Regions from separate parts of the Streptomyces sp. NPDC050145 genome, predicted to be linked through region 2. Evidence: riboswitches for the same ligand, from Rfam matches in the RefSeq annotation. Region 2 holds a riboswitch; the other holds the start of a gene.
What was found. A riboswitch is a leader RNA that binds a small molecule or an ion and turns the genes downstream of it on or off. The one in region 2 is predicted to bind glycine.
Positions count from the first base shown of each region.

Region 1: linked by a shared signal. The riboswitch ahead of gcvT (glycine cleavage system aminomethyltransferase GcvT) and the one ahead of gcvP (aminomethyl-transferring glycine dehydrogenase) in region 2 are both predicted to bind glycine.

Region 1 is NZ_JBITJS010000021.1:39,465-48,731, forward strand. Features, by position in the region: gene ACIBTU_RS33175 (LuxR family transcriptional regulator) at 1-531, opposite strand, end outside; gene ACIBTU_RS33180 (aminopeptidase P family protein) at 731-2,083, shown strand; gene ACIBTU_RS33185 (L-serine ammonia-lyase) at 2,160-3,530, opposite strand; gene glyA (serine hydroxymethyltransferase) at 3,714-4,970, opposite strand; gene gcvH (glycine cleavage system protein GcvH) at 4,977-5,354, opposite strand; gene gcvT (glycine cleavage system aminomethyltransferase GcvT) at 5,431-6,546, opposite strand; glycine riboswitch at 6,700-6,791, opposite strand; gene ACIBTU_RS33205 (AAA family ATPase) at 6,922-7,569, shown strand; gene ACIBTU_RS33210 (enhanced serine sensitivity protein SseB) at 7,816-8,610, shown strand; gene ACIBTU_RS33215 (enhanced serine sensitivity protein SseB C-terminal domain-containing protein) at 8,729-9,267, shown strand, end outside.
Region 2 is NZ_JBITJS010000011.1:6,966-16,232, reverse strand. Features, by position in the region: gene ACIBTU_RS22370 (glutamate--cysteine ligase) at 1-508, opposite strand, end outside; gene ACIBTU_RS22365 (hypothetical protein) at 1,048-1,626, shown strand; gene ACIBTU_RS22360 (DUF5999 family protein) at 1,914-2,114, shown strand; gene gcvP (aminomethyl-transferring glycine dehydrogenase) at 2,188-5,073, opposite strand; glycine riboswitch at 5,264-5,358, opposite strand; gene ACIBTU_RS22350 (PRC-barrel domain-containing protein) at 5,473-5,847, shown strand; gene ACIBTU_RS22345 (DNA polymerase IV) at 5,875-7,371, opposite strand; gene ACIBTU_RS22340 (MerR family transcriptional regulator) at 7,416-8,036, opposite strand; gene ACIBTU_RS22335 (bifunctional nuclease family protein) at 8,219-8,692, opposite strand; gene ACIBTU_RS22330 (MerR family transcriptional regulator) at 8,779-9,267, opposite strand, start outside.

The sequences.
Region 1 (9,267 bases), on a different contig from region 2:
GGACTCGCGCGAGTACACGACCCGCTGCGTCACCCCGCGCGCCAGTGTGGCCAGCGCGTCCTCCGTGGCCGAAGGGATGGGGGAGTACGGGGGTGACTCGAACTGCCGGATCTGGTGCCGCGCCGACGCCCAGGCCAGCCGCATCCGGGGTCCGATCGCGTCGCCGGTCACGAGCTCGACGAGCTGGTCGTTGTAGGCGGCGAGCCGGCGCCGCCGGAACGTGTCGAAGGCGCCCGTGACCAGCGTGCGGGACTTCTCGACCTCGGCCGCCCGGTGCCGGGCCAGCACCTCGAGCCCCGCCGTCGGCGCCACCGGCGCCACCACCTCGCCGTCCGCCCCGGCCGCACTCGCCAGCCCCGCGTCGACCAGCTCCTCGTACGCCGCCACGAGCCCCGGCCCGTCCAGCCCGGCCGCCGCCGCGACCTCCTCCAGCGGCGCGGGGGCCAGATCGAGCAGGGCGAGATAGACCCGGGCCGCCGCCGGACCGACGCCCAGGAGCCGCAGGGCCTCACCGAGCTGCGCGTTCGTCATGGCCGCATTATGGACCGCCCCGACGGGGCCCGATGGCCGATCCGTGCCAGTGGCACCACAGGGCACCACGGGACGCGGCCGGGCGCTACTTTCGCCGAGCCGCCGGCATCCCGGCGGCGCCTCCACTCCCCGAAGGGCGGACACAGTGGGCCGGAAGAACGGCTTGTACACAGGGATCTCCGCGGAGCTGTCCGCGTCCATGCGCACCGGCTGGGCGGACACCGAGCGGCGCGACCTCACCGCGGACCCGCAGGCCCCGTACGCGGCCGTGCGCCGGTCCGAGCTCTCGGCGCGCTTCCCGCACGAGCGGCTCGTGATCCCGTCCGGGAATCTGAAGGTCCGCTCGAACGACGACACCTACCCGTTCCGGGCCCACTCCGCCTACGTCCACATGACCGGCGACCAGGCCCGCGACGGCGCCCTCGTCCTCGAACCCCGCGCCGACGGCGGCCACGACGCCTACTGCTACCAGCTGCCCCGCGACAGCCGCACCGACGACGAGTTCTGGTCCGGTTACCACGCCGAACTGTGGACGGGCCGCCGCGCCTCCCTCGCCGAGGCGGAGCGCGTCCTCGGCCTGCCCTGCCGCGACGTGCGCACGGCCGCCGCCGACCTCGCCGCGGGCAACGGCGTCCCGACCCGCATCGTGCGCGGCGTCGACGCCGCCCTCGAGGCCGCCGTCGTCACCGACCCGGAGCGCGACACCGCCCTCGAGGAGGCCCTCTCCGAGCTGCGCGCCGTCAAGGACGCCTGGGAGATCGGCGAGATGCGGGCCGTCGTCGACGCCACCGTCCGCGGCTTCACCGACGTCGTCTCCGAGCTGTCCCGCGCGATCGCGACGTCCGAGCGCTGGATCGAGGGCACGTTCTTCCGCCGCGCCCGCCTGGAGGGCAACGCCCTCGGCTACGGCACCATCGCCGCCGCCGGCGACCACGCCACGATCATGCACTGGACCGACAACGACGGCCCCGTCCGCCCCGGCGACCTGCTGCTCCTCGACGCCGGCGTGGAGGGCCGCACCCTCTACACCGCCGACGTCACCCGCACCCTCCCGATCAGCGGCACCTTCAGCGCGATCCAGCGCACGGTCTACGACGCCGTGTACGCGGCGCAGGAAGCGGGCTTCGCGGCCGTCAAGCCGGGCGCCGCCTACCGCGACTTCCACGAGGCGGCCCAGCGCCACCTCGCCGAGCGGCTCGTCGACTGGGGCTTCATCGAGGGCCCGGCCGACCGCGCCTACGAACTCGGCCTCCAGCGCCGCTTCACGATGGCCGGCACCGGGCACATGCTCGGCCTGGACGTCCACGACTGCGCCCAGGCCCGCACGGAGACCTACGTCGACGGCGTCCTCGAACCCGGCATGGTCCTCACCGTCGAACCGGGCCTCTACTTCCAGCCCGACGACCTGACCGTCCCCGAGGAGTGGCGCGGCATCGGAGTCCGCATCGAGGACGACCTCCTGGTCACCGCCGACGGCCACGAGAACCTGTCCGCCGACCTGCCGCGCTCGGCGGACGAGGTCGAGGAGTGGATGGCCCGCTTCGCGGGCTGACTCGGCATCTGGACATGCGGAAGGGCCCTGACCGACATGAATGCGCTGGTCAGGGCCCTTCTCGTGTCCTATCGCGTCAGCATTCGATGATGTTGACGGCGAGGCCGCCGCGGGCGGTCTCCTTGTACTTGACGCTCATGTCGGCGCCGGTCTCCTTCATGGTCTTGATGACCTTGTCGAGGGAGACCTTGTGGCTGCCGTCGCCGCGCATGGCCATCTTCGCCGCGGTGACGGCCTTCACGGCGGCCATGCCGTTGCGCTCGATGCAGGGGATCTGGACGAGGCCGCCGACGGGGTCGCAGGTGAGGCCGAGGTTGTGCTCCATGCCGATCTCGGCCGCGTTCTCGACCTGCTCGGGGCTGCCGCCGAGGACCTCGGCGAGAGCGCCGGCGGCCATGGAGCAGGCGGAACCGACCTCGCCCTGGCAGCCGACCTCGGCGCCGGAGATCGAGGCGTTCTCCTTGAACAGCATGCCGATCGCGCCTGCGGCGAGCAGGAAGCGGACGACGCCGTCCTCGTCCGCGCCGGGCACGAAGTTCATGTAGTAGTGCAGGACCGCGGGGATGATGCCCGCCGCACCGTTCGTCGGCGCGGTGACGACGCGGCCGCCCGCCGCGTTCTCCTCGTTCACGGCCATCGCGTAGAGGGTGATCCACTCCATCGCGTGGGCGAGGGGCTCGCCCTCGGCGCGCAGCTTGCGGGCCGAGCCGGCGGCGCGGCGGCGGACCTTGAGACCGCCGGGGAGGATGCCCTCGTGGGCCATGCCGCGCGAGACGCAGGCCTGCATGACCCGCCAGATGTCGAGGAGACCGGCGCGGATCTCGTCCTCGGTGCGCCAGGCCTTCTCGTTCTCCAGCATCAGCGCGGGGATCGACAGGCCCGTCTCCTGGGCCAGGCGCAGGAGCTCGTCGCCGGTGCGGAAGGGGTACTTCAGCGCGGTGTCGTCCGGGACGATCGGGTTCGCGCCCTCGACCGCGTCCTCGTCGATGACGAAGCCGCCGCCGACCGAGTAGTACGTCTTGGACAGCAGCTCGGTGCCGTCGGCGTCGTGGGCCCACAGGGTCATGCCGTTGGCGTGGTAGGGCAGGGCCTTGCGGCGGTGCAGGATCAGGTCGTCGTCGAAGGAGAAGGCGATGTCGTGGGCGCCGAGGAGGTTGAGGCGACCCGATTCCTTGATCTCCTCCACGCGCTCGTCGGCGTGCTCGACGTCGACGGTGCGGGGGGACTCGCCCTCCAGGCCGAGCAGGACGGCCTTGGGGGTGCCGTGGCCGTGGCCGGTCGCGCCCAGGGACCCGTACAGCTCGGCGCGCACCTGGGCGGTGTGGGCGAGCAGGCCCTCGTTCTTCAGGCGCCGGGCGAACATCCGGGCGGCACGCATCGGGCCGACCGTGTGGGAGCTGGACGGGCCGATACCGACCGAGAACAGGTCGAAGACCGAGATGGCCACGGTGGGACTCCAATGGTGGGTGGTAGACGCCGTTGTCTGCCGGGGTGGTGCAGAGAAAGCGTGCGCAGGGGGGGGACAGCGGTCGGGGCACCGAGCACGCTGGTATCTGTCTTCCAGTGTCCAGTGTGCGCGGTGCCCCGAACGGACGTACCTACAAAAGGGTACGAAACTCCGGCGCGGTCTTTACAGGCCGGGGTACAGCGGGTGCTTGTCGGCGAGCGCGGTGACGCGGGCCTTGAGCGCGGTGGCGTCGTAGGCCGGCTTGAGGGCCTCGGCGATGACGTCGGCGACCTCGCGGAAGTCGTCGGCGTCGAAACCGCGGGTGGCCAGCGCCGGGGTACCGATGCGCAGGCCGGAGGTGACCATCGGGGGGCGCGGGTCGTTCGGAACGGCGTTCCGGTTGACCGTGATGCCGACCTCGTGGAGGCGGTCCTCGGCCTGCTGCCCGTCCAGGTCGGACTCGCGCAGGTCGACGAGGACGAGGTGGACGTCGGTGCCGCCGGAGAGCACGTTCACGCCGTGCTTGCGGGCGTCCTCGGAGGTCAGACGCTCGGCGAGGATGCGGGCACCCTCGATCGTGCGCTGCTGGCGCTCCTTGAAGTCCTCGCTCGCGGCGACCTTGAAGGAGACCGCCTTCGCCGCGATCACGTGCTCCAGGGGACCGCCCTGGAAGCCCGGGAAGACGGACGAGTTGAGCTTCTTCGCGAAGTCCTTCTTGGCGAGGATGATGCCGCCGCGCGGGCCACCGAGCGTCTTGTGCGTCGTGGAGGTGACGACGTCGGCGTACGGGACGGGGTTCGGGTGCAGCCCGGCGGCGACGAGGCCGGCGAAGTGGGCCATGTCGACCCACAGGAACGCCTCGACCTCGTCGGCGATGCGGCGGAACTCGGCGAAGTCCAGCTGACGCGGGTACGCCGACCAGCCGGCGATGATCACCTTCGGGCGGTGTTCCTTGGCCAGGCGCTCGACCTCGGCCATGTCGACCAGGCCGGAGTCGTCGACGTGGTAGGCGACCACGTCGAACTGCTTGCCGGAGAAGTTCAGGCGCATGCCGTGGGTGAGGTGACCGCCGTGCGCGAGGTCCAGGCCCAGGATCGTGTCACCGGGCTTGGCCAGCGCGAACAGGGCCGCCTGGTTCGCCGAGGCGCCCGAGTGGGGCTGGACGTTGGCGTACTCGGCGCCGAACAGGTCCTTGACCCGGTCGATCGCGATCTGCTCGGTCACGTCGACGTACTCGCAGCCACCGTAGTAGCGGCGGCCGGGGTAGCCCTCGGCGTACTTGTTGGTGAGGACCGAGCCCTGGGCCTCCATGACGGCGACCGGAGCGAAGTTCTCCGACGCGATCATCTCCAGGGTCGACTGCTGGCGCTTCAGCTCGGAGTCGACGGCGGCCGCGACATCCGGGTCGAGCTCGTGCAGAGACTGGTTCAGTACGGACATCAGGGGTCAGCTCCCGGAGAACTCGGTGTACTCGTCGGCGGTGAGCAGGTCGGACGGCTCCTCGGAGACGCGGACCTTGAACAGCCAGCCGCCCTCGAAGGGGGCCGAGTTCACCAGGGCCGGGTCGTCGACGACGTCCTGGTTGGCCGCGACGACCTCACCGGTGACGGGGGAGTACAGGTCGGAGACCGACTTGGTGGACTCCAGCTCGCCGCAGCTCTCGCCCGCGGTGACGGTGTCGCCGACCTCGGGGAGCTGGGCGAACACGATGTCACCGAGCGCGTTGGCCGCGTGCTCCGTGATACCGACCGTGGCGACGCCGTCCTCGACGGCCGACAGCCACTCGTGCTCCTTGCTGTAACGCAGCTGCTGGGGGTTGCTCATGGTGCGAATTCTCCTGTACGCGGGAAGGTGCTGGTGACAGAGGGGCGCGTAGGACGCCCGAGGGGATCGGGCGGGACTACTTCTGACGCTTGTAGAACGGCAGGGCCACGACCTCGTACGGCTCGTGCGTGCCGCGGATGTCCACGCCGACGCCCGTGGTGCCCGGCTCGGCATGCGCCGCGTCGACGTAGGCGATGGCGATCGGCTTGCCCAGGGTCGGGGACGGGGCACCGGAGGTGACCTCGCCGACGACCTGGCCGTCGGCGACCACGGCCATGCCGGCGCGCGGCACCCGGCGACCCTCGGCGATCAGGCCGACGAGCTTGCGCGGCGGGTTCGCCTCGGCCTTCGCCGCGGCCTCCTTCAGCGCGTCGTGGCCGACGAAGTCGTCGCCGTGCGAGGTCTTCTCGAACTTCACGACGCGGCCGAGACCGGCGTCGAACGGCGTCAGAGCGGTGGTCAGCTCGTGCCCGTACAGCGGCATGCCCGCCTCCAGGCGCAGCGTGTCGCGACAGGACAGGCCGCAGGGGACGAGGCCGTACTCGGCGCCCGCCTCGGTCAGCGCCTGCCACAGCTTCTCGGCGTCGGCCGGGGCGACGAACAGCTCGAAGCCGTCCTCGCCGGTGTAGCCGGTGCGGGCGATGAGGGCCTCGACACCGGCGACCGTGCCCGGCAGACCCGCGTAGTACTTGAGCCCGTCCAGGTCGGCGTCCGTGACGGACTTCACGATGGCGGGGGAGTGCGGACCCTGCACCGCGATCAGCGCGTACGCGTCACGGTCGTCGCGGACCTCGGCGTCGAAGCCGGCGGCGCGCTCCACGAGGGCGTCCAGGACGATCTGGGCGTTGCCCGCATTGGCGACGACCATGTACTCCGTCTCGCCGAGGCGGTAGACGATCAGGTCGTCGAGGATGCCGCCGTCCTCGCGGCAGATCATCGTGTAGCGGGCGCGGCCGACGCCGACCGAGCCGATGTTGCCGACGAGCGCGCGGTTGAGCAGGTCGGCCGCCTGCGGGCCCGTGACCGTGATCTCACCCATGTGGGACAGGTCGAACAGGCCGGCCGCGGTGCGCACCGCGTTGTGCTCGTCACGCTCGCTGGCGTAGCGCAGCGGCATGTCCCAGCCGGCGAAGTCGGTCATGGTGGCGCCCAGCGAACGGTGCAGGGCGTCAAGGGCGGTGGTACGGGTCATGGCGGGTGCTCCCGGGCGTGACGGCGATGGCAGAGAGATCTCCGAAGGAGGTCCTCCCCATCTGTCATCGGAACCTGAGAGGTTCGCCCCGAGGGGCTTGCACCTTGGGTGGGACCGCCGTACGTGAGAAGGCGGCCCGCTTTTCAGATCTGCCTCGCCCGCGCGGTACGGGGCCTGAGAGATTCAAGGGAGGGACTTGCTCCTTCGGCGTCCGGGGTGACCCGGAACTCTCCCGCGCGGATTCAAGCGGCCGGTATGCAGTTTGCGCGCACATCATTGCATGCCCGTCGAACGGGGAAACCCCTTGTAGGGCATTACCGTCTCTTTACACTTGGCGGGCAAGAGTGCGTGACCGGAACGGGGAGGACGATCACGGTGCACAAGGCAGTCGCGGCGGCGTACGCGACGACAGGGGCCGCGGCGGCGCAGCGGGTGCGGATCCCGAGGCAGCGCTCGGTGCGGGATCTGCGGGGGCGGGAGGGCCGGACCCCGCGCCGGATCGCGTTCGCGGCGGGGGATCTCGTCGTGCTCTCGGGGCTGCCCGGAAGCGGCAAGTCCACGCTGATGCGGCGGGCCGTCACCGTGGTCGGCATCGACTCCCAGGACACCCGTGAGCGCTGGGCCGCCCGGGTGCCGCGCTGGGTGCCGTACGCGCTGTACCGGCCGCTGGTGCGGGTCGCGCACTACGCGGGGCTGCGGCGGGCCATGCGGTCCGGGGCCAGTGTCGTCGTGCACGACTGCGGGACGCAGGCGTGGGTGCGGAGATGGGTGACGCGGACGGCCCGCCGGCGCGGGGTCGGTGTCCACCTGCTGCTGCTCGACGTGCCGGAGGACCTGGCGCTCGCCGGTCAGCGGGACCGGGGGCGCGGGGTGTCCCGCTACGCCTTCGCCCGGCACCGGCGCGCCGTCGGGTCGCTCGTGGCCGAGGTCGAACGCGGGGTCCTCCCGGCGGGGGTCGCGTCGGCGGTACTCCTGGACCGGGCCGCGACGGATGTCCTGGGCGGGATCGCGTTCCGGGGGTGAGCTTGCCGTTCGCCGGCGGCTCTCCCGCCGTCGTGGCCGGCCGCGCAGTTCCCCGCGCCCCTGAAATGCACGCCCTGCGGGCGGCATTTCCCCGATGAAGGCTGCGCGCAGCGCATGCCTTCAGGGGCGCGGGGAACTGCGCGAGAAGCCCCACCGGCCCGCAGGCGACCCGCATGACCCGCCACCCACCCACGGGATATCGTCGGCGCGGCGGCACGACATGTCAGGCAGAGGTAAGGCGCAGCTATGGAGCACCCCGGGATCCCGGACCAGCAAGAACCCGGTCGAGAGCACCCCGCAGGGACCGGCTGGCCGGCGAACGAGCTGGAGGAAGTGCTCGCCGCGGCGGTGGGACAGCCCGGCGAGGTGACGGGACCGCGCATCGTCGAGGTCCTGGGCCGCAGCCACATATGGATCCCGCTCCCGAAGGGTGGCACCGCGGCCAGCCGCGACCTCGACCTGCCGACCCTGGAGATCCAGGGCCAGGCCTTCGTCCCCGTCTTCACCTCCGAGCAGCAGTTCACCCAGGTCACGGGCGGCCGCATGGACTGCACCGTGGCCCCGGCCGCCGAGTTCGCCCGCGGCCTGCCGCCCCAGGCGGGCATCGTCCTGAACCCGGACGGCGCCGTCGGCCTGCCGCTGCCCCCGCCCGCCGTCGCCGAGCTGGCCCGCAGCGGCCGCACCCCGCTGGACGGCCCGTCGACCGGCGGCCGCGTCGTGCTGTCCGAGCCGGACTGGCAGGACGACCCGGTGGACTTCCTGACCGCGGTCCGGGAGGAGTTCGAGGCGACCGGCGCCGTGCTCAGCGCCCGCCGCTGTCTGGCCGTCGTCGAGGACGCCACCCCGTCCCTGTTCGTCGGCGTCGAACTGAGCCGGTGGGAGGGCGAGGCCCGGGACCTCCCGCTGGACGCGCTCGGCCGCGCGCTGGGCCGCGCCCCGCTGGCCTGGCCGGTCAATCTGGTCTTCCTCGACGTGACCCAGGACCCGGTCGCCGACTGGATGCGGACGCACGTACGCCCGTTCTATGTGCGGGAAGGATGACGCCGTCCGTCAAGTCGGTGTCAGGAACGCCGCTTAAGCTGGTTTCATGACCTGACCGGACGGCGTGCCGCCCTCCGGTCGAAGCGGTACACGGACGTTCACGAAGGGGCGGTTACGGGTGAGTGCGTCGGGCACGGCCGCGGCCGGACAGGTCGAGCACATGCTGCGCCAGGTGACCCCGGGGCGCTTCGACGCGTACGAGGCGCTCCTTCAGGCGCTCGCCGACCCGGCGTCCGGCCAGGTCTGGATGCTGCTCTGGCACGGCCAGGCCGGTTCCCCCGACGCCCAGTACGGGAACATGGAGATCGACGGCTTCTCGTACGCCCCCTGTGTCACCTCCGCCCAGGAGCTCTCCGCCTCCGGCTGGTCGCGGGCCTACGAGGTGGTCGGCGGCGTCGACGCGGCCCGCACCCTGTACCCCGACCACTACGGCCTGTGGCTGAACCCGCACGCCCCCGGCGGCGGCGTCGGCATCCCCTGGCTCGACCTGCGGCGCCTCGCGGGCGGCCTGGACCGGCAGCCCGCGGGCCCGCTGCGCCTTTCCGACCCGTCGATCGAGATCCCGCAGTTCTACGCGGTCCTCGCGCAGAACGCGCACCGGACGACCGCGATCCGCTCCCTGCGCCGCGCCTGGGTCCAGCCCGCGCTGGGCGCCCC
Region 2 (9,267 bases):
CCTCGATGTCGAGCGCGAAGTCCTCGCCGCGGGCGGCGAGGATCTGGTTGTTGAGCAGCGTGTAGCGGTCCACGTCCGACAGGTTCGCGGAGACGAGATCACCGGCGGCGAGCGTCGGCAGAATGCCGATCATCACGATGCCCGCGTCGACCTCGTTGGCCTTGCGGTGCGCATAGCCGAGCCCGGTGCGCAGTTCTTCGGCGAGCTGGTCGAGAACACGGCCGCCCAACGGGTGCGGGGCGATGTTCACTTCGAGATTGAACATCGCGAGTTCGGTCTGGAAATCACGGCTCGCGATCCTCTTGAGAACTTCCGCATTCATCATTCTCGGCAGCCCGTCGGAACCCGCGAGATTCAGTTCGATCTCCAGTCCCATGAGATTCCTGGGCCGGTCGAAGCGCTTCTCGTCCAGCAGCCGCCCGAGCCCCGCCAGACACTCCTTGAGCTTCTCGCGGTACCGCAGCCGGTCGGCCAGATCGACCGCGCCCGCAACGACCTTCTCCCCCATGGAAGCGTCCCTCCTCGCGTCGACAGCCCGGCACACCGGCCGCATGTCTCGGGGGATGATGCCCAGCGATGTGATCGACAACGCCCCACGCGGACCGCCGGGGCATTAGGCTCTCCACGACCACTCTCCGGCACATTCCGCGGGCATGCGACCGATCGATGATGGGTCATCCGGACGGCCATCCGGCGCCCCGGTGATAAAGACCGGCGAGAATGGGCCGACCGCCCACCCGGCGAAATCCGAGGTCACGCGGATACGGCGGCGAGTCGGCGGCGGGAAAATCGGGAGGAAATCCGTGTTTCACCTCGGGGAGCGCGGCCGAATGACATCTTGCGGAAACTCCGGTGCGTGCTAGAGGAAACCCTGTCCGAACACGCGTCGTATAAACTCCGCGGACGAGACAGAGACGCGCGCCCGCGGCACAGGCCCCCGCCCGCTCTGCCCCGCGCATCCCTCGTGCACCGCGCAGCGGACAGCGCTGTCCGCTCGTCCTGCACCGCCCTCGAAGCACGTGCCTGTCGAATGAGAGGCGACCCACCATGCCCTTGCACGTCCCGCCGGCTCCCGCGCCCGCCCTGCGTACCGTCCTCGCGGCCCTCGGTTCCCCCACCGCCGTCCGCGAGGCCCGCACCCCGTCCCTGCGCGCCGCCCAGGGCCCCGTCCGCCCGGAACTCCCGCTGCCGGTCCACGTCCTGGACCAGGTCACCGAGGCGACCGGGCCCTCGCGCACCCGGCTCACCGGCTGGCGCTTCCTCATCCGCTGCGGCGAGCGCGCGGTGGCCGCCGCCGACACCCGGCTCACCCCGGACGGCTGGGCGTTCTCGCACTTCTTCGAGGGCCCGTACGTCACGGCCACCGAGCGCGCCCTGCGGCAGGCCGAGGCCCTCGCCCCGCACCACCAGCCCCGGCTGCTCTCGGTGCCGGAGCTCTACATGCTGACCCTGTGGCTGCACGGTGACCCGGCCGCCGACCCCGCGACGGGGCATCCGGCGGCGGACGACATCCTGGTTCCGCTGGCGCCGGCCCCGCCGGGCATCGCCGCCCACCGGCCGCACCGCGTCGCCGAGCTGCTCCCGGTCCTCACGCACCGGCTGACCCCGGCGGCGATCGTCGCCTGATCCCGGCCGCGCACCCGGGTGGCCCGACCGGACTAGCCCGGTCAGGCCACCCCGAACCATCCGAAGTGACAGTGCTGTTGGCCTGAACCGCCCGCACGGGTGATGCGTCCTCTTCCAGTGAGGACCGCTGCTACGAAATACCTGCGGATCGACGCCCGCAGGGCAACACTGGGTTCCGGACCGACTGAAAACGGGGGGCGGCCATGAACAAGCCTTCGAGCCGCAGCACCAACAGCACGGACAGCAACACCGTCATCGAGATCACTTCGCAGCGAAAGATCCCTTCCATGTGCCAGCACCAGCCACCGTGCCCGTCAGCAGACTCCGCCGACAGGGAGGCCGCACACCCTGTGGCCCACCACCCTGAGCAGGGCTGGAGCCTCCTGTGCAACGGGGTCCTCCTCTTCGAGGACACCGGCGAACTGCTGCCCAACGGCACCATCATCGCCCCCCACCGCCCCCTGAGCCCGGTGGTGAAGGCGGCCTAGCCCCGAACAGGGGCGCGAGGCACTGCGCGACCGACCACCACGAAACGGCCGGCCGCGCAGCACCCCTCGGCCACTACGCCTCGTAGGCGTCCAGAGGCGGGCAGGAGCACACCAGGTTCCGGTCGCCGAACGCCTGGTCGATCCGCCGGACCGGCGGCCAGTACTTGTCCGAAGCCTCGACCCCGGCCGGGAAGACAGCCTCTTCCCGGCTGTACGCGTGCGCCCACTCCCCGCCGAGCATCCCGGCGGTGTGCGGAGCGTTCCGCAGCGGGTTGTCGTCGGCCGGCCACTCACCGGCGGCGACCTTCTCGATCTCCCCGCGGATGGCGATCATCGCGTCGCAGAACCGGTCCAGCTCGCCGAGGTCCTCGCTCTCGGTCGGCTCGATCATCAGGGTGCCCGCCACCGGGAACGACATGGTCGGCGCGTGGAACCCGTAGTCGATGAGCCGCTTGGCGATGTCGTCGACGCTGACGCCGGTCGACTTGCTCAGCGGGCGCAGGTCGATGATGCACTCGTGCGCGACGAGCCCGCCCGGCCCGGTGTAGAGCACCGGGAAGTGCGGCTCGAGCCGCTTGGCGATGTAGTTCGCGGAGAGCACGGCGACCTGGGTCGCGCGCTTGAGCCCCTCGCCGCCCATGAGTCGCACGTACGCCCACGAGATCGGCAGGATGCCCGCCGAGCCCCACGGAGCGGCCGAGATCGGGCCGACGCCCGTCTCGGGACCGGCGGCGGGCTGCAGCGGGTGGTTGGGCAGGTACGGGGCGAGGTGCGCGCGCACACCGACCGGGCCGACGCCCGGACCGCCGCCGCCGTGCGGGATGCAGAACGTCTTGTGCAGGTTGAGGTGCGAGACGTCGCCGCCGAAGTGACCCGGCTTGGCGAGACCCACCAGCGCGTTCAGGTTCGCGCCGTCGACGTAGACCTGGCCGCCGGCGTCGTGCACGGCCCCGCAGATGTCGGCGACGTGCTCCTCGAACACACCGTGCGTCGACGGGTACGTGATCATGAGAACGGCCAGCTCGTCGGCGTGCTGCGCGATCTTGGCGCGCAGGTCCTCGACGTCGACCTCACCGTCGTCGGCGGTCTTGACGACGACGACCTTCATGCCGGCCATGACCGCGGAGGCCGCGTTCGTGCCGTGCGCGGAGGACGGGATGAGGCAGACGGTGCGCTGCTCGTCGCCGTTGGCCCGGTGGTAGCCGCGGACCGCGAGGAGACCCGCGAGCTCGCCCTGGGAGCCGGCGTTCGGCTGCAGGGAGACCTTGTCGTAGCCGGTGACCTCGGCGAGGCGCTCCTCCAGCTCACGGATGAGGGTGAGGTAGCCCTGCGCCTGCTCGGCCGGGACGAAGGGGTGCAGCTGGCCGAACTCGGGCCAGGTGACCGGCTCCATCTCCGTCGTCGCGTTGAGCTTCATCGTGCAGGAGCCCAGCGGGATCATGCCGCGGTCCAGCGCGTAGTCGCGGTCGGACAGCTTGCGCAGGTAGCGCAGCATCGCGGTCTCGGAGCGGTACTGGTGGAAGACCGGGTGCGCCAGGTAGTCGTCCGAGCGCAGCAGACCGGCCGGCAGGGTGTCCGCCGTGGCGGCGTCCAGCGCCTCGATGTCGGCGTCCACGCCGAAGGCGGCCCACACGACGCCCAGCTGGGCGCGGGTCGTCGTCTCGTCGCAGGCGAGGGAGACGTGGTCGGCGTCGACCAGGTGCAGGTTGACCCCGGCCTCGCGGGCGGCGGTCACGATGTCGCCGGCCTTGCCGGGGACGCGCGCGGTCAGGGTGTCGAAGTACGCGCCGTGCACGAGCTCGACGCCGCCCGCGGTGAGACCGGCGGCGAGCAGGGTCGCGTAGCGGTGCGTGCGCCGCGCGATCGTCTTCAGGCCGTCGGGGCCGTGGTAGACGGCGTACATGCCGGCCATGACGGCGAGCAGCACCTGGGCGGTACAGATGTTGCTGGTGGCCTTCTCGCGGCGGATGTGCTGCTCGCGGGTCTGCAGGGCCAGGCGGTACGCCTTGTTGCCGTCGGCGTCGACGGAGACGCCCACGAGGCGGCCCGGCAGGGAGCGGGCGTGCTTGTCCTGGACGGCCATGTAACCGGCGTGCGGGCCGCCGAAGCCCATCGGGACGCCGAAGCGCTGGGTGGTGCCGACGGCGATGTCCGCGCCGAGCTCGCCGGGCGAGGTCAGCAGGGTCAGGGCGAGCAGGTCGGCGGCGACGGTGACGATCGCGCCGATCCCGTGGGCCTGGTCGATGACCGGCTTGATGTCGCGCACGGCACCGGAGGCGCCCGGGTACTGCAGGAGCACACCGACGACACCGCGCTCGGCGATCTCGGCGGGGATGCCGTCGCTCAGGTCGGCGACGACGACCTCGACGCCGGTCGGCTCGGCGCGGGTCTCGATCACGGCGACGGTCTGCGGCAGCGTGTCCGCGTCGACGAGGAAGACGCCGTTCTTGACCTTGCCGATGCGCCGCGAGAGGGCCATGGCCTCGGCGGCCGCGGTGCCCTCGTCGAGCAGCGAGGCGCCGGAGGTGGGCAGACCGGTCAGCTCGGCGACCATCGTCTGGAAGTTGAGGAGGGCCTCGAGGCGGCCCTGCGAGATCTCCGGCTGGTACGGCGTGTAGGCCGTGTACCAGGACGGGTTCTCCATCACGTTGCGCAGGATGACCGGCGGGGTGAAGGTGCCGTAGTAGCCGAGGCCGATCATCGAGCCGAGGACCTGGTTGCGGTCCGCGAGGGAGCGGAGCTCGTCGAGCACCTCGGCCTCGGTACGGGCGCCCGGGAGGTCGAGCGCCTCGGCGCTCTTGATGACGTCCGGCACCGCGGCGGCCGTCAGCTCGTCGAGCGAGCCGTAGCCGACCTGTGCCAGCATCTTGGCCTGGGCGGCGTCATCGGGACCGATGTGACGCTGCTCGAAAGGGATCCCCTGCTCCAGCTGGGAGAGCGGGATACGGTTGGCGGTCATGCGGAGGCCTCCTGGTCGATGCGACCTGCGAGGGGCACCACGGCGCGGGTACCCGGTCGGCCTCCCCCTCTGTCATCTCGACCTGAGAGCTTCACCGGCCGGTCCGGACGATCTCGCGATCGCGGACATGCCGGCTTTCACCGTCGGTGAGAGCGGACAAAGTACACCCCGCCCTGCTTTCCAGAGTGACCTCGCCCGTGCGGTACGTGTGCCTGAGAGATTCCGGGGAGGATTTGCTCCTTCGGCGCCTCCGACGGGGTCGGAGGACTCTCCCGCGCGGGGTCAGCAGCCGCTTGCCAGCCTACCAGCGCGGACCTGGCCGGATCCCTCGAGTGGCCGTCATCACCAAACTGCTCTTTCGTAGGGGATAACAACGAGTTGCGACCAGCTGGAGGGACCGTGCAGACCGATGTCGATCCGCGCAACCTGATCGGCCGCAAGGCGTTCGACCGCCACGGAACCAAGATCGGCACCATCGACGAGGTCTACCTCGACGATGCGACCGGCGTTCCGGAATGGGCGGCGATACGGACGGGGCTCTTCAGCCGCGACGCCTTCGTCCCCCTGGAGCCCAGCGAGCTGGTCGAGGGCACCCTGCGCGTCCCCTTCGAACGCTCCCTGATCAAGGACGCCCCCGACTTCGGCGTGGGCCGCCACCTGTCCCCCGAACAGGAACTCCAGCTCTACCACCACTACGGCCTCGACATCATGGCCCCGCAGCCCCCGGACGTGGACTTCGGCCACCTCGCGGGCCCGGACGAGGAACCCGCCTGAGGGCACGCGGAGCCGGACGGGAGCCGCCTACCCGCGCTCGGCCGACGCCGCCGGCTCCACGAGCGGCAGCGGCTCTCCCTCTTCCAGGTCCGGATCGTCGACGAGGAACGTCCGCACCCGCCCCGGCACCCTCGAGTACGGCGTCTCGAACCGCACCGTGACCCGCCCGAGCCCGCTCCCCTGCACCCACCCGGGCCCGAACTCCGTATGCCGCACGTCGTGCCCCGGCAACCACCGCCGGGGCGCGGACTCGACCGCGCCCTCCGCTTCGCCCCCACCTGCGGACCCTGTCTCACCGGCGCCGGCATCACCTGCGCCACTCACGGAGCCCGTGCCGGCCTCCGAGCCACCGGGCATCCCCGCGACGTCGCCGACCCCGGCGACGTCAGCACCCCCCACGCCTCCCGCCGCGCCCTCGGTCTCGGCCCCTGCCTCCGCCTCTTCCGCCGCGTGCTCGGCCTGCGCGAAGAGGTCCTCCTGCGTGTAGTCCGCCAGCCCGCTCACCCCGACCCCCAGCAGCCGTACGCCGCCGGTCGTGTCCACGGCCTCCAGGAGCCGCGCCGCGGCCTCCCGCACCACGGCCGGGTCGTCCGTCGGCCCGCGCAGGGTCTCCGACCGGGTCAGCGTCGAGAAGTCGTAGCGCCGCACCTTCAGGACCACGGTCCGTCCCGAGCGCCCGGCCCCCCGCAGCCGCTCCACACACCGCTCCGCCAGCCGCCGCACCTCCATCCGCACCCGCACCCGGTCGTGGATGTCGACGTCGTACGTGTCCTCGACCGACACCGACTTGGAGTCGCGCTCGGCGACGACGGGCCGGTCGTCGTGGGCCAGCGCCATCGCGTACAGATGCGCCCCGTGCGACTTGCCGAGGAGCCGCACCAGCTCGTCCTCCCCCGCCTCGGCGATCTCCGCCACGGTGAGGATGCCGGCCCGTCTCAGATGGTCCCCGGTCGCCGGGCCGACGCCGGGCAGGATGCGGACCGAGCGCGGGCCGATCAGCTCGCGCTCGGTGCCCGGCGGGATCAGCACGAGCCCGTCCGGCTTCGCCTCCTCCGACCCGATCTTGGCGAGCATCTTCGACGCCGCGAGCCCCACCGAGCCGGTCAGCCCGGTCACGCGTCTGATGTCCGCCCGCAGCCGCAGGCCCACGGCCTCCGCGGAGGCGGCGTCCCAGGCCACCTCACCGGCCTCCAGATCGACGAACGCCTCATCGAGGCTCAGAGGCTCCACCAGGGGCGACAGGGCGCGCAGGAGGGCCATCACCTGCTCGCTGATCTCCCGGTACAGATGGAAGCGCGGCACCAGGAAGGCCGCGTTCGGCGCGAGCCGCCGCGCCTGCCCCGTCGGCATCGCCGAATGGACCCCGAACCTGCGCGCCTCGTAGGAGGCCGTCGCCACGACGCCACGCGGCCCGACGCCGCCCACGACGACCGCCTTCCCGCGCAGGCTCGGCTTGGCCGCCTGCTCCGCCGAGGCGTAGAAGGCGTCCATGTCGAGATGCAGGATCGTCGGCGCGGTTCTCACAGCTTCGATGCTGCCCTACGCCACTGACAACGGGCCCGTGCGGCTCACACCGCCCGGTTGCGCCGCCTCGCGAGCTCGTCGGAGGGATTGTTCCCGAGCAGGGTCTCGCCGGTGTCCACCCGCTCCCCGTGCAGCTGCGACAGGGCGCTCTCGACGTCCCGCCACACGACACCGACGGCGATCCCGAAGATGCCCTGACCGCCCTGGAGCAGATCGTGCACCTCGGCCGGCGAGGTGCACTCGTACACGGTCGCGCCGTCGCTCATGAGCGTCATGCGCTCGAGGTCGCGGAATCCCTGCTCGCGCAGGTGCACCACGGCGGTCCGGATGTTCTGCAGCGAGACACCGGTGTCCAGGAAACGCTTGACGACCTTGAGGACGACGACGTCCCGGAAGCTGTAGAGCCGCTGGGTGCCCGATCCGTACGCGGGCCGCACGCTGGGCTCGACGAGACCGGTCCTGGCCCAGTAGTCCAGTTGGCGGTACGTGATGCCGGCCGCCGCACACGCGGTCGGTCCCCGGTATCCGACCTCTTCGGCACCCTCGTCGCCGCTCTCCCCCGCCACCGCAGAAACCGCCTGCGGGCGCTGCGGAGTGTGATCGGCCGCGCTGCCGTGAAACAGGTACGGACCGCCCGTCGCCGTACCGTCGCCGCTGCTTCTCACGCCGACCTCCTCATTGACCTGCCGTGTCGACGGTAGGCAGTCACAGGGGGTGCGTCAACGAACGCCACACTCGCCACGCCGAGTGATAATCACCCTAAGAGTGGTTTCCCGTGACCCACCGCGGGGAAAGGCTAGCCGAATGTGCCGAGGCGCCCGCCACGATGCGTCCCGCGTCCAGCCGTCTACTGGCTGTTGGTCCCGAAATCCTCGGGCGAGATCTGGTCGAGGAACTCGCGGAACTTCTCCACCTCGTCCTCCTGCTCGTCCGGAATCGCGATCCCCGCGTCGTCCAGGACCCCGTCGCTGCCGAAGATCGGCGTCCCGGTGCGCAGGGCGAGGGCTATGGCGTCGGAAGGACGGGCGCTGACCTCGACTCCGCTGGCGAAGACCAGCTCCGCGTAGAAGACGCCCTCCCGCAGATCCGTGATGCGCACTTCCGTGAGCTCCTGACCGACCGCCTCCAGCACGTCCTTGAACAGGTCGTGCGTCAGCGGACGCGGTGGGGCCATGCCCTGCTGGGCGAAGGCGATCGCCGTCGCCTCCCCCGGTCCGATCCAGATGGGGAGGTAACGGTCGCCTCCCACTTCACGCAGGAGCACGATCGGTTGGTTGGAGGGCATTTCGACCCGGACACCTACGACGTCGAGCTCGTTCACACAGCAACCCTAGGACGTGCCCGGCAGGTTTGGGTAGTCGGGCATCCGCCGCATGCCGGGCGCACGGCCGAGGACCGCCCCTGCGATCAGGGCAGACGCACTCCCAGAGCGGTCTGGACGAGTGTGGCGTGGAGCTTCACCGTCAGGCCCGCCAGCTCCTTGGCGCGGGCCTGCGCCAGCGCCCGGGTCTGCGGATTGCGGTGCACCTTGAGCGGTGCGACGACGGAGTCCACGAGACCGGCCTCGCGGTCCGCGGCCGCCCGCATCACCCGCAGGTGCCGGGGTTCGATGCCGAAGCGGCCCAGCTCGCCGACGAGCTCCGCGACCACCACGGCCCCGGCGTCGTACCCGCCGTCGGGCAGCTGCGCGATGAGCCCGTAGGACTCCCACTCCTCGAGCTCGGCCGCGTCGATCCCGGCGGCCGCGAGCAGCTCCTGCCGGCCGATACGGGCCGCGGTCCGTCCGTCCTCACCGGCGTCCGCCGGATCGCCGGGCCGGCCGGGCGCCGGTACCGGCAGCGCCTCGCCCCGCTCCAGGCCGTCGAGCTGCTCCTTGATGACCTTCAGCGGCAGGTA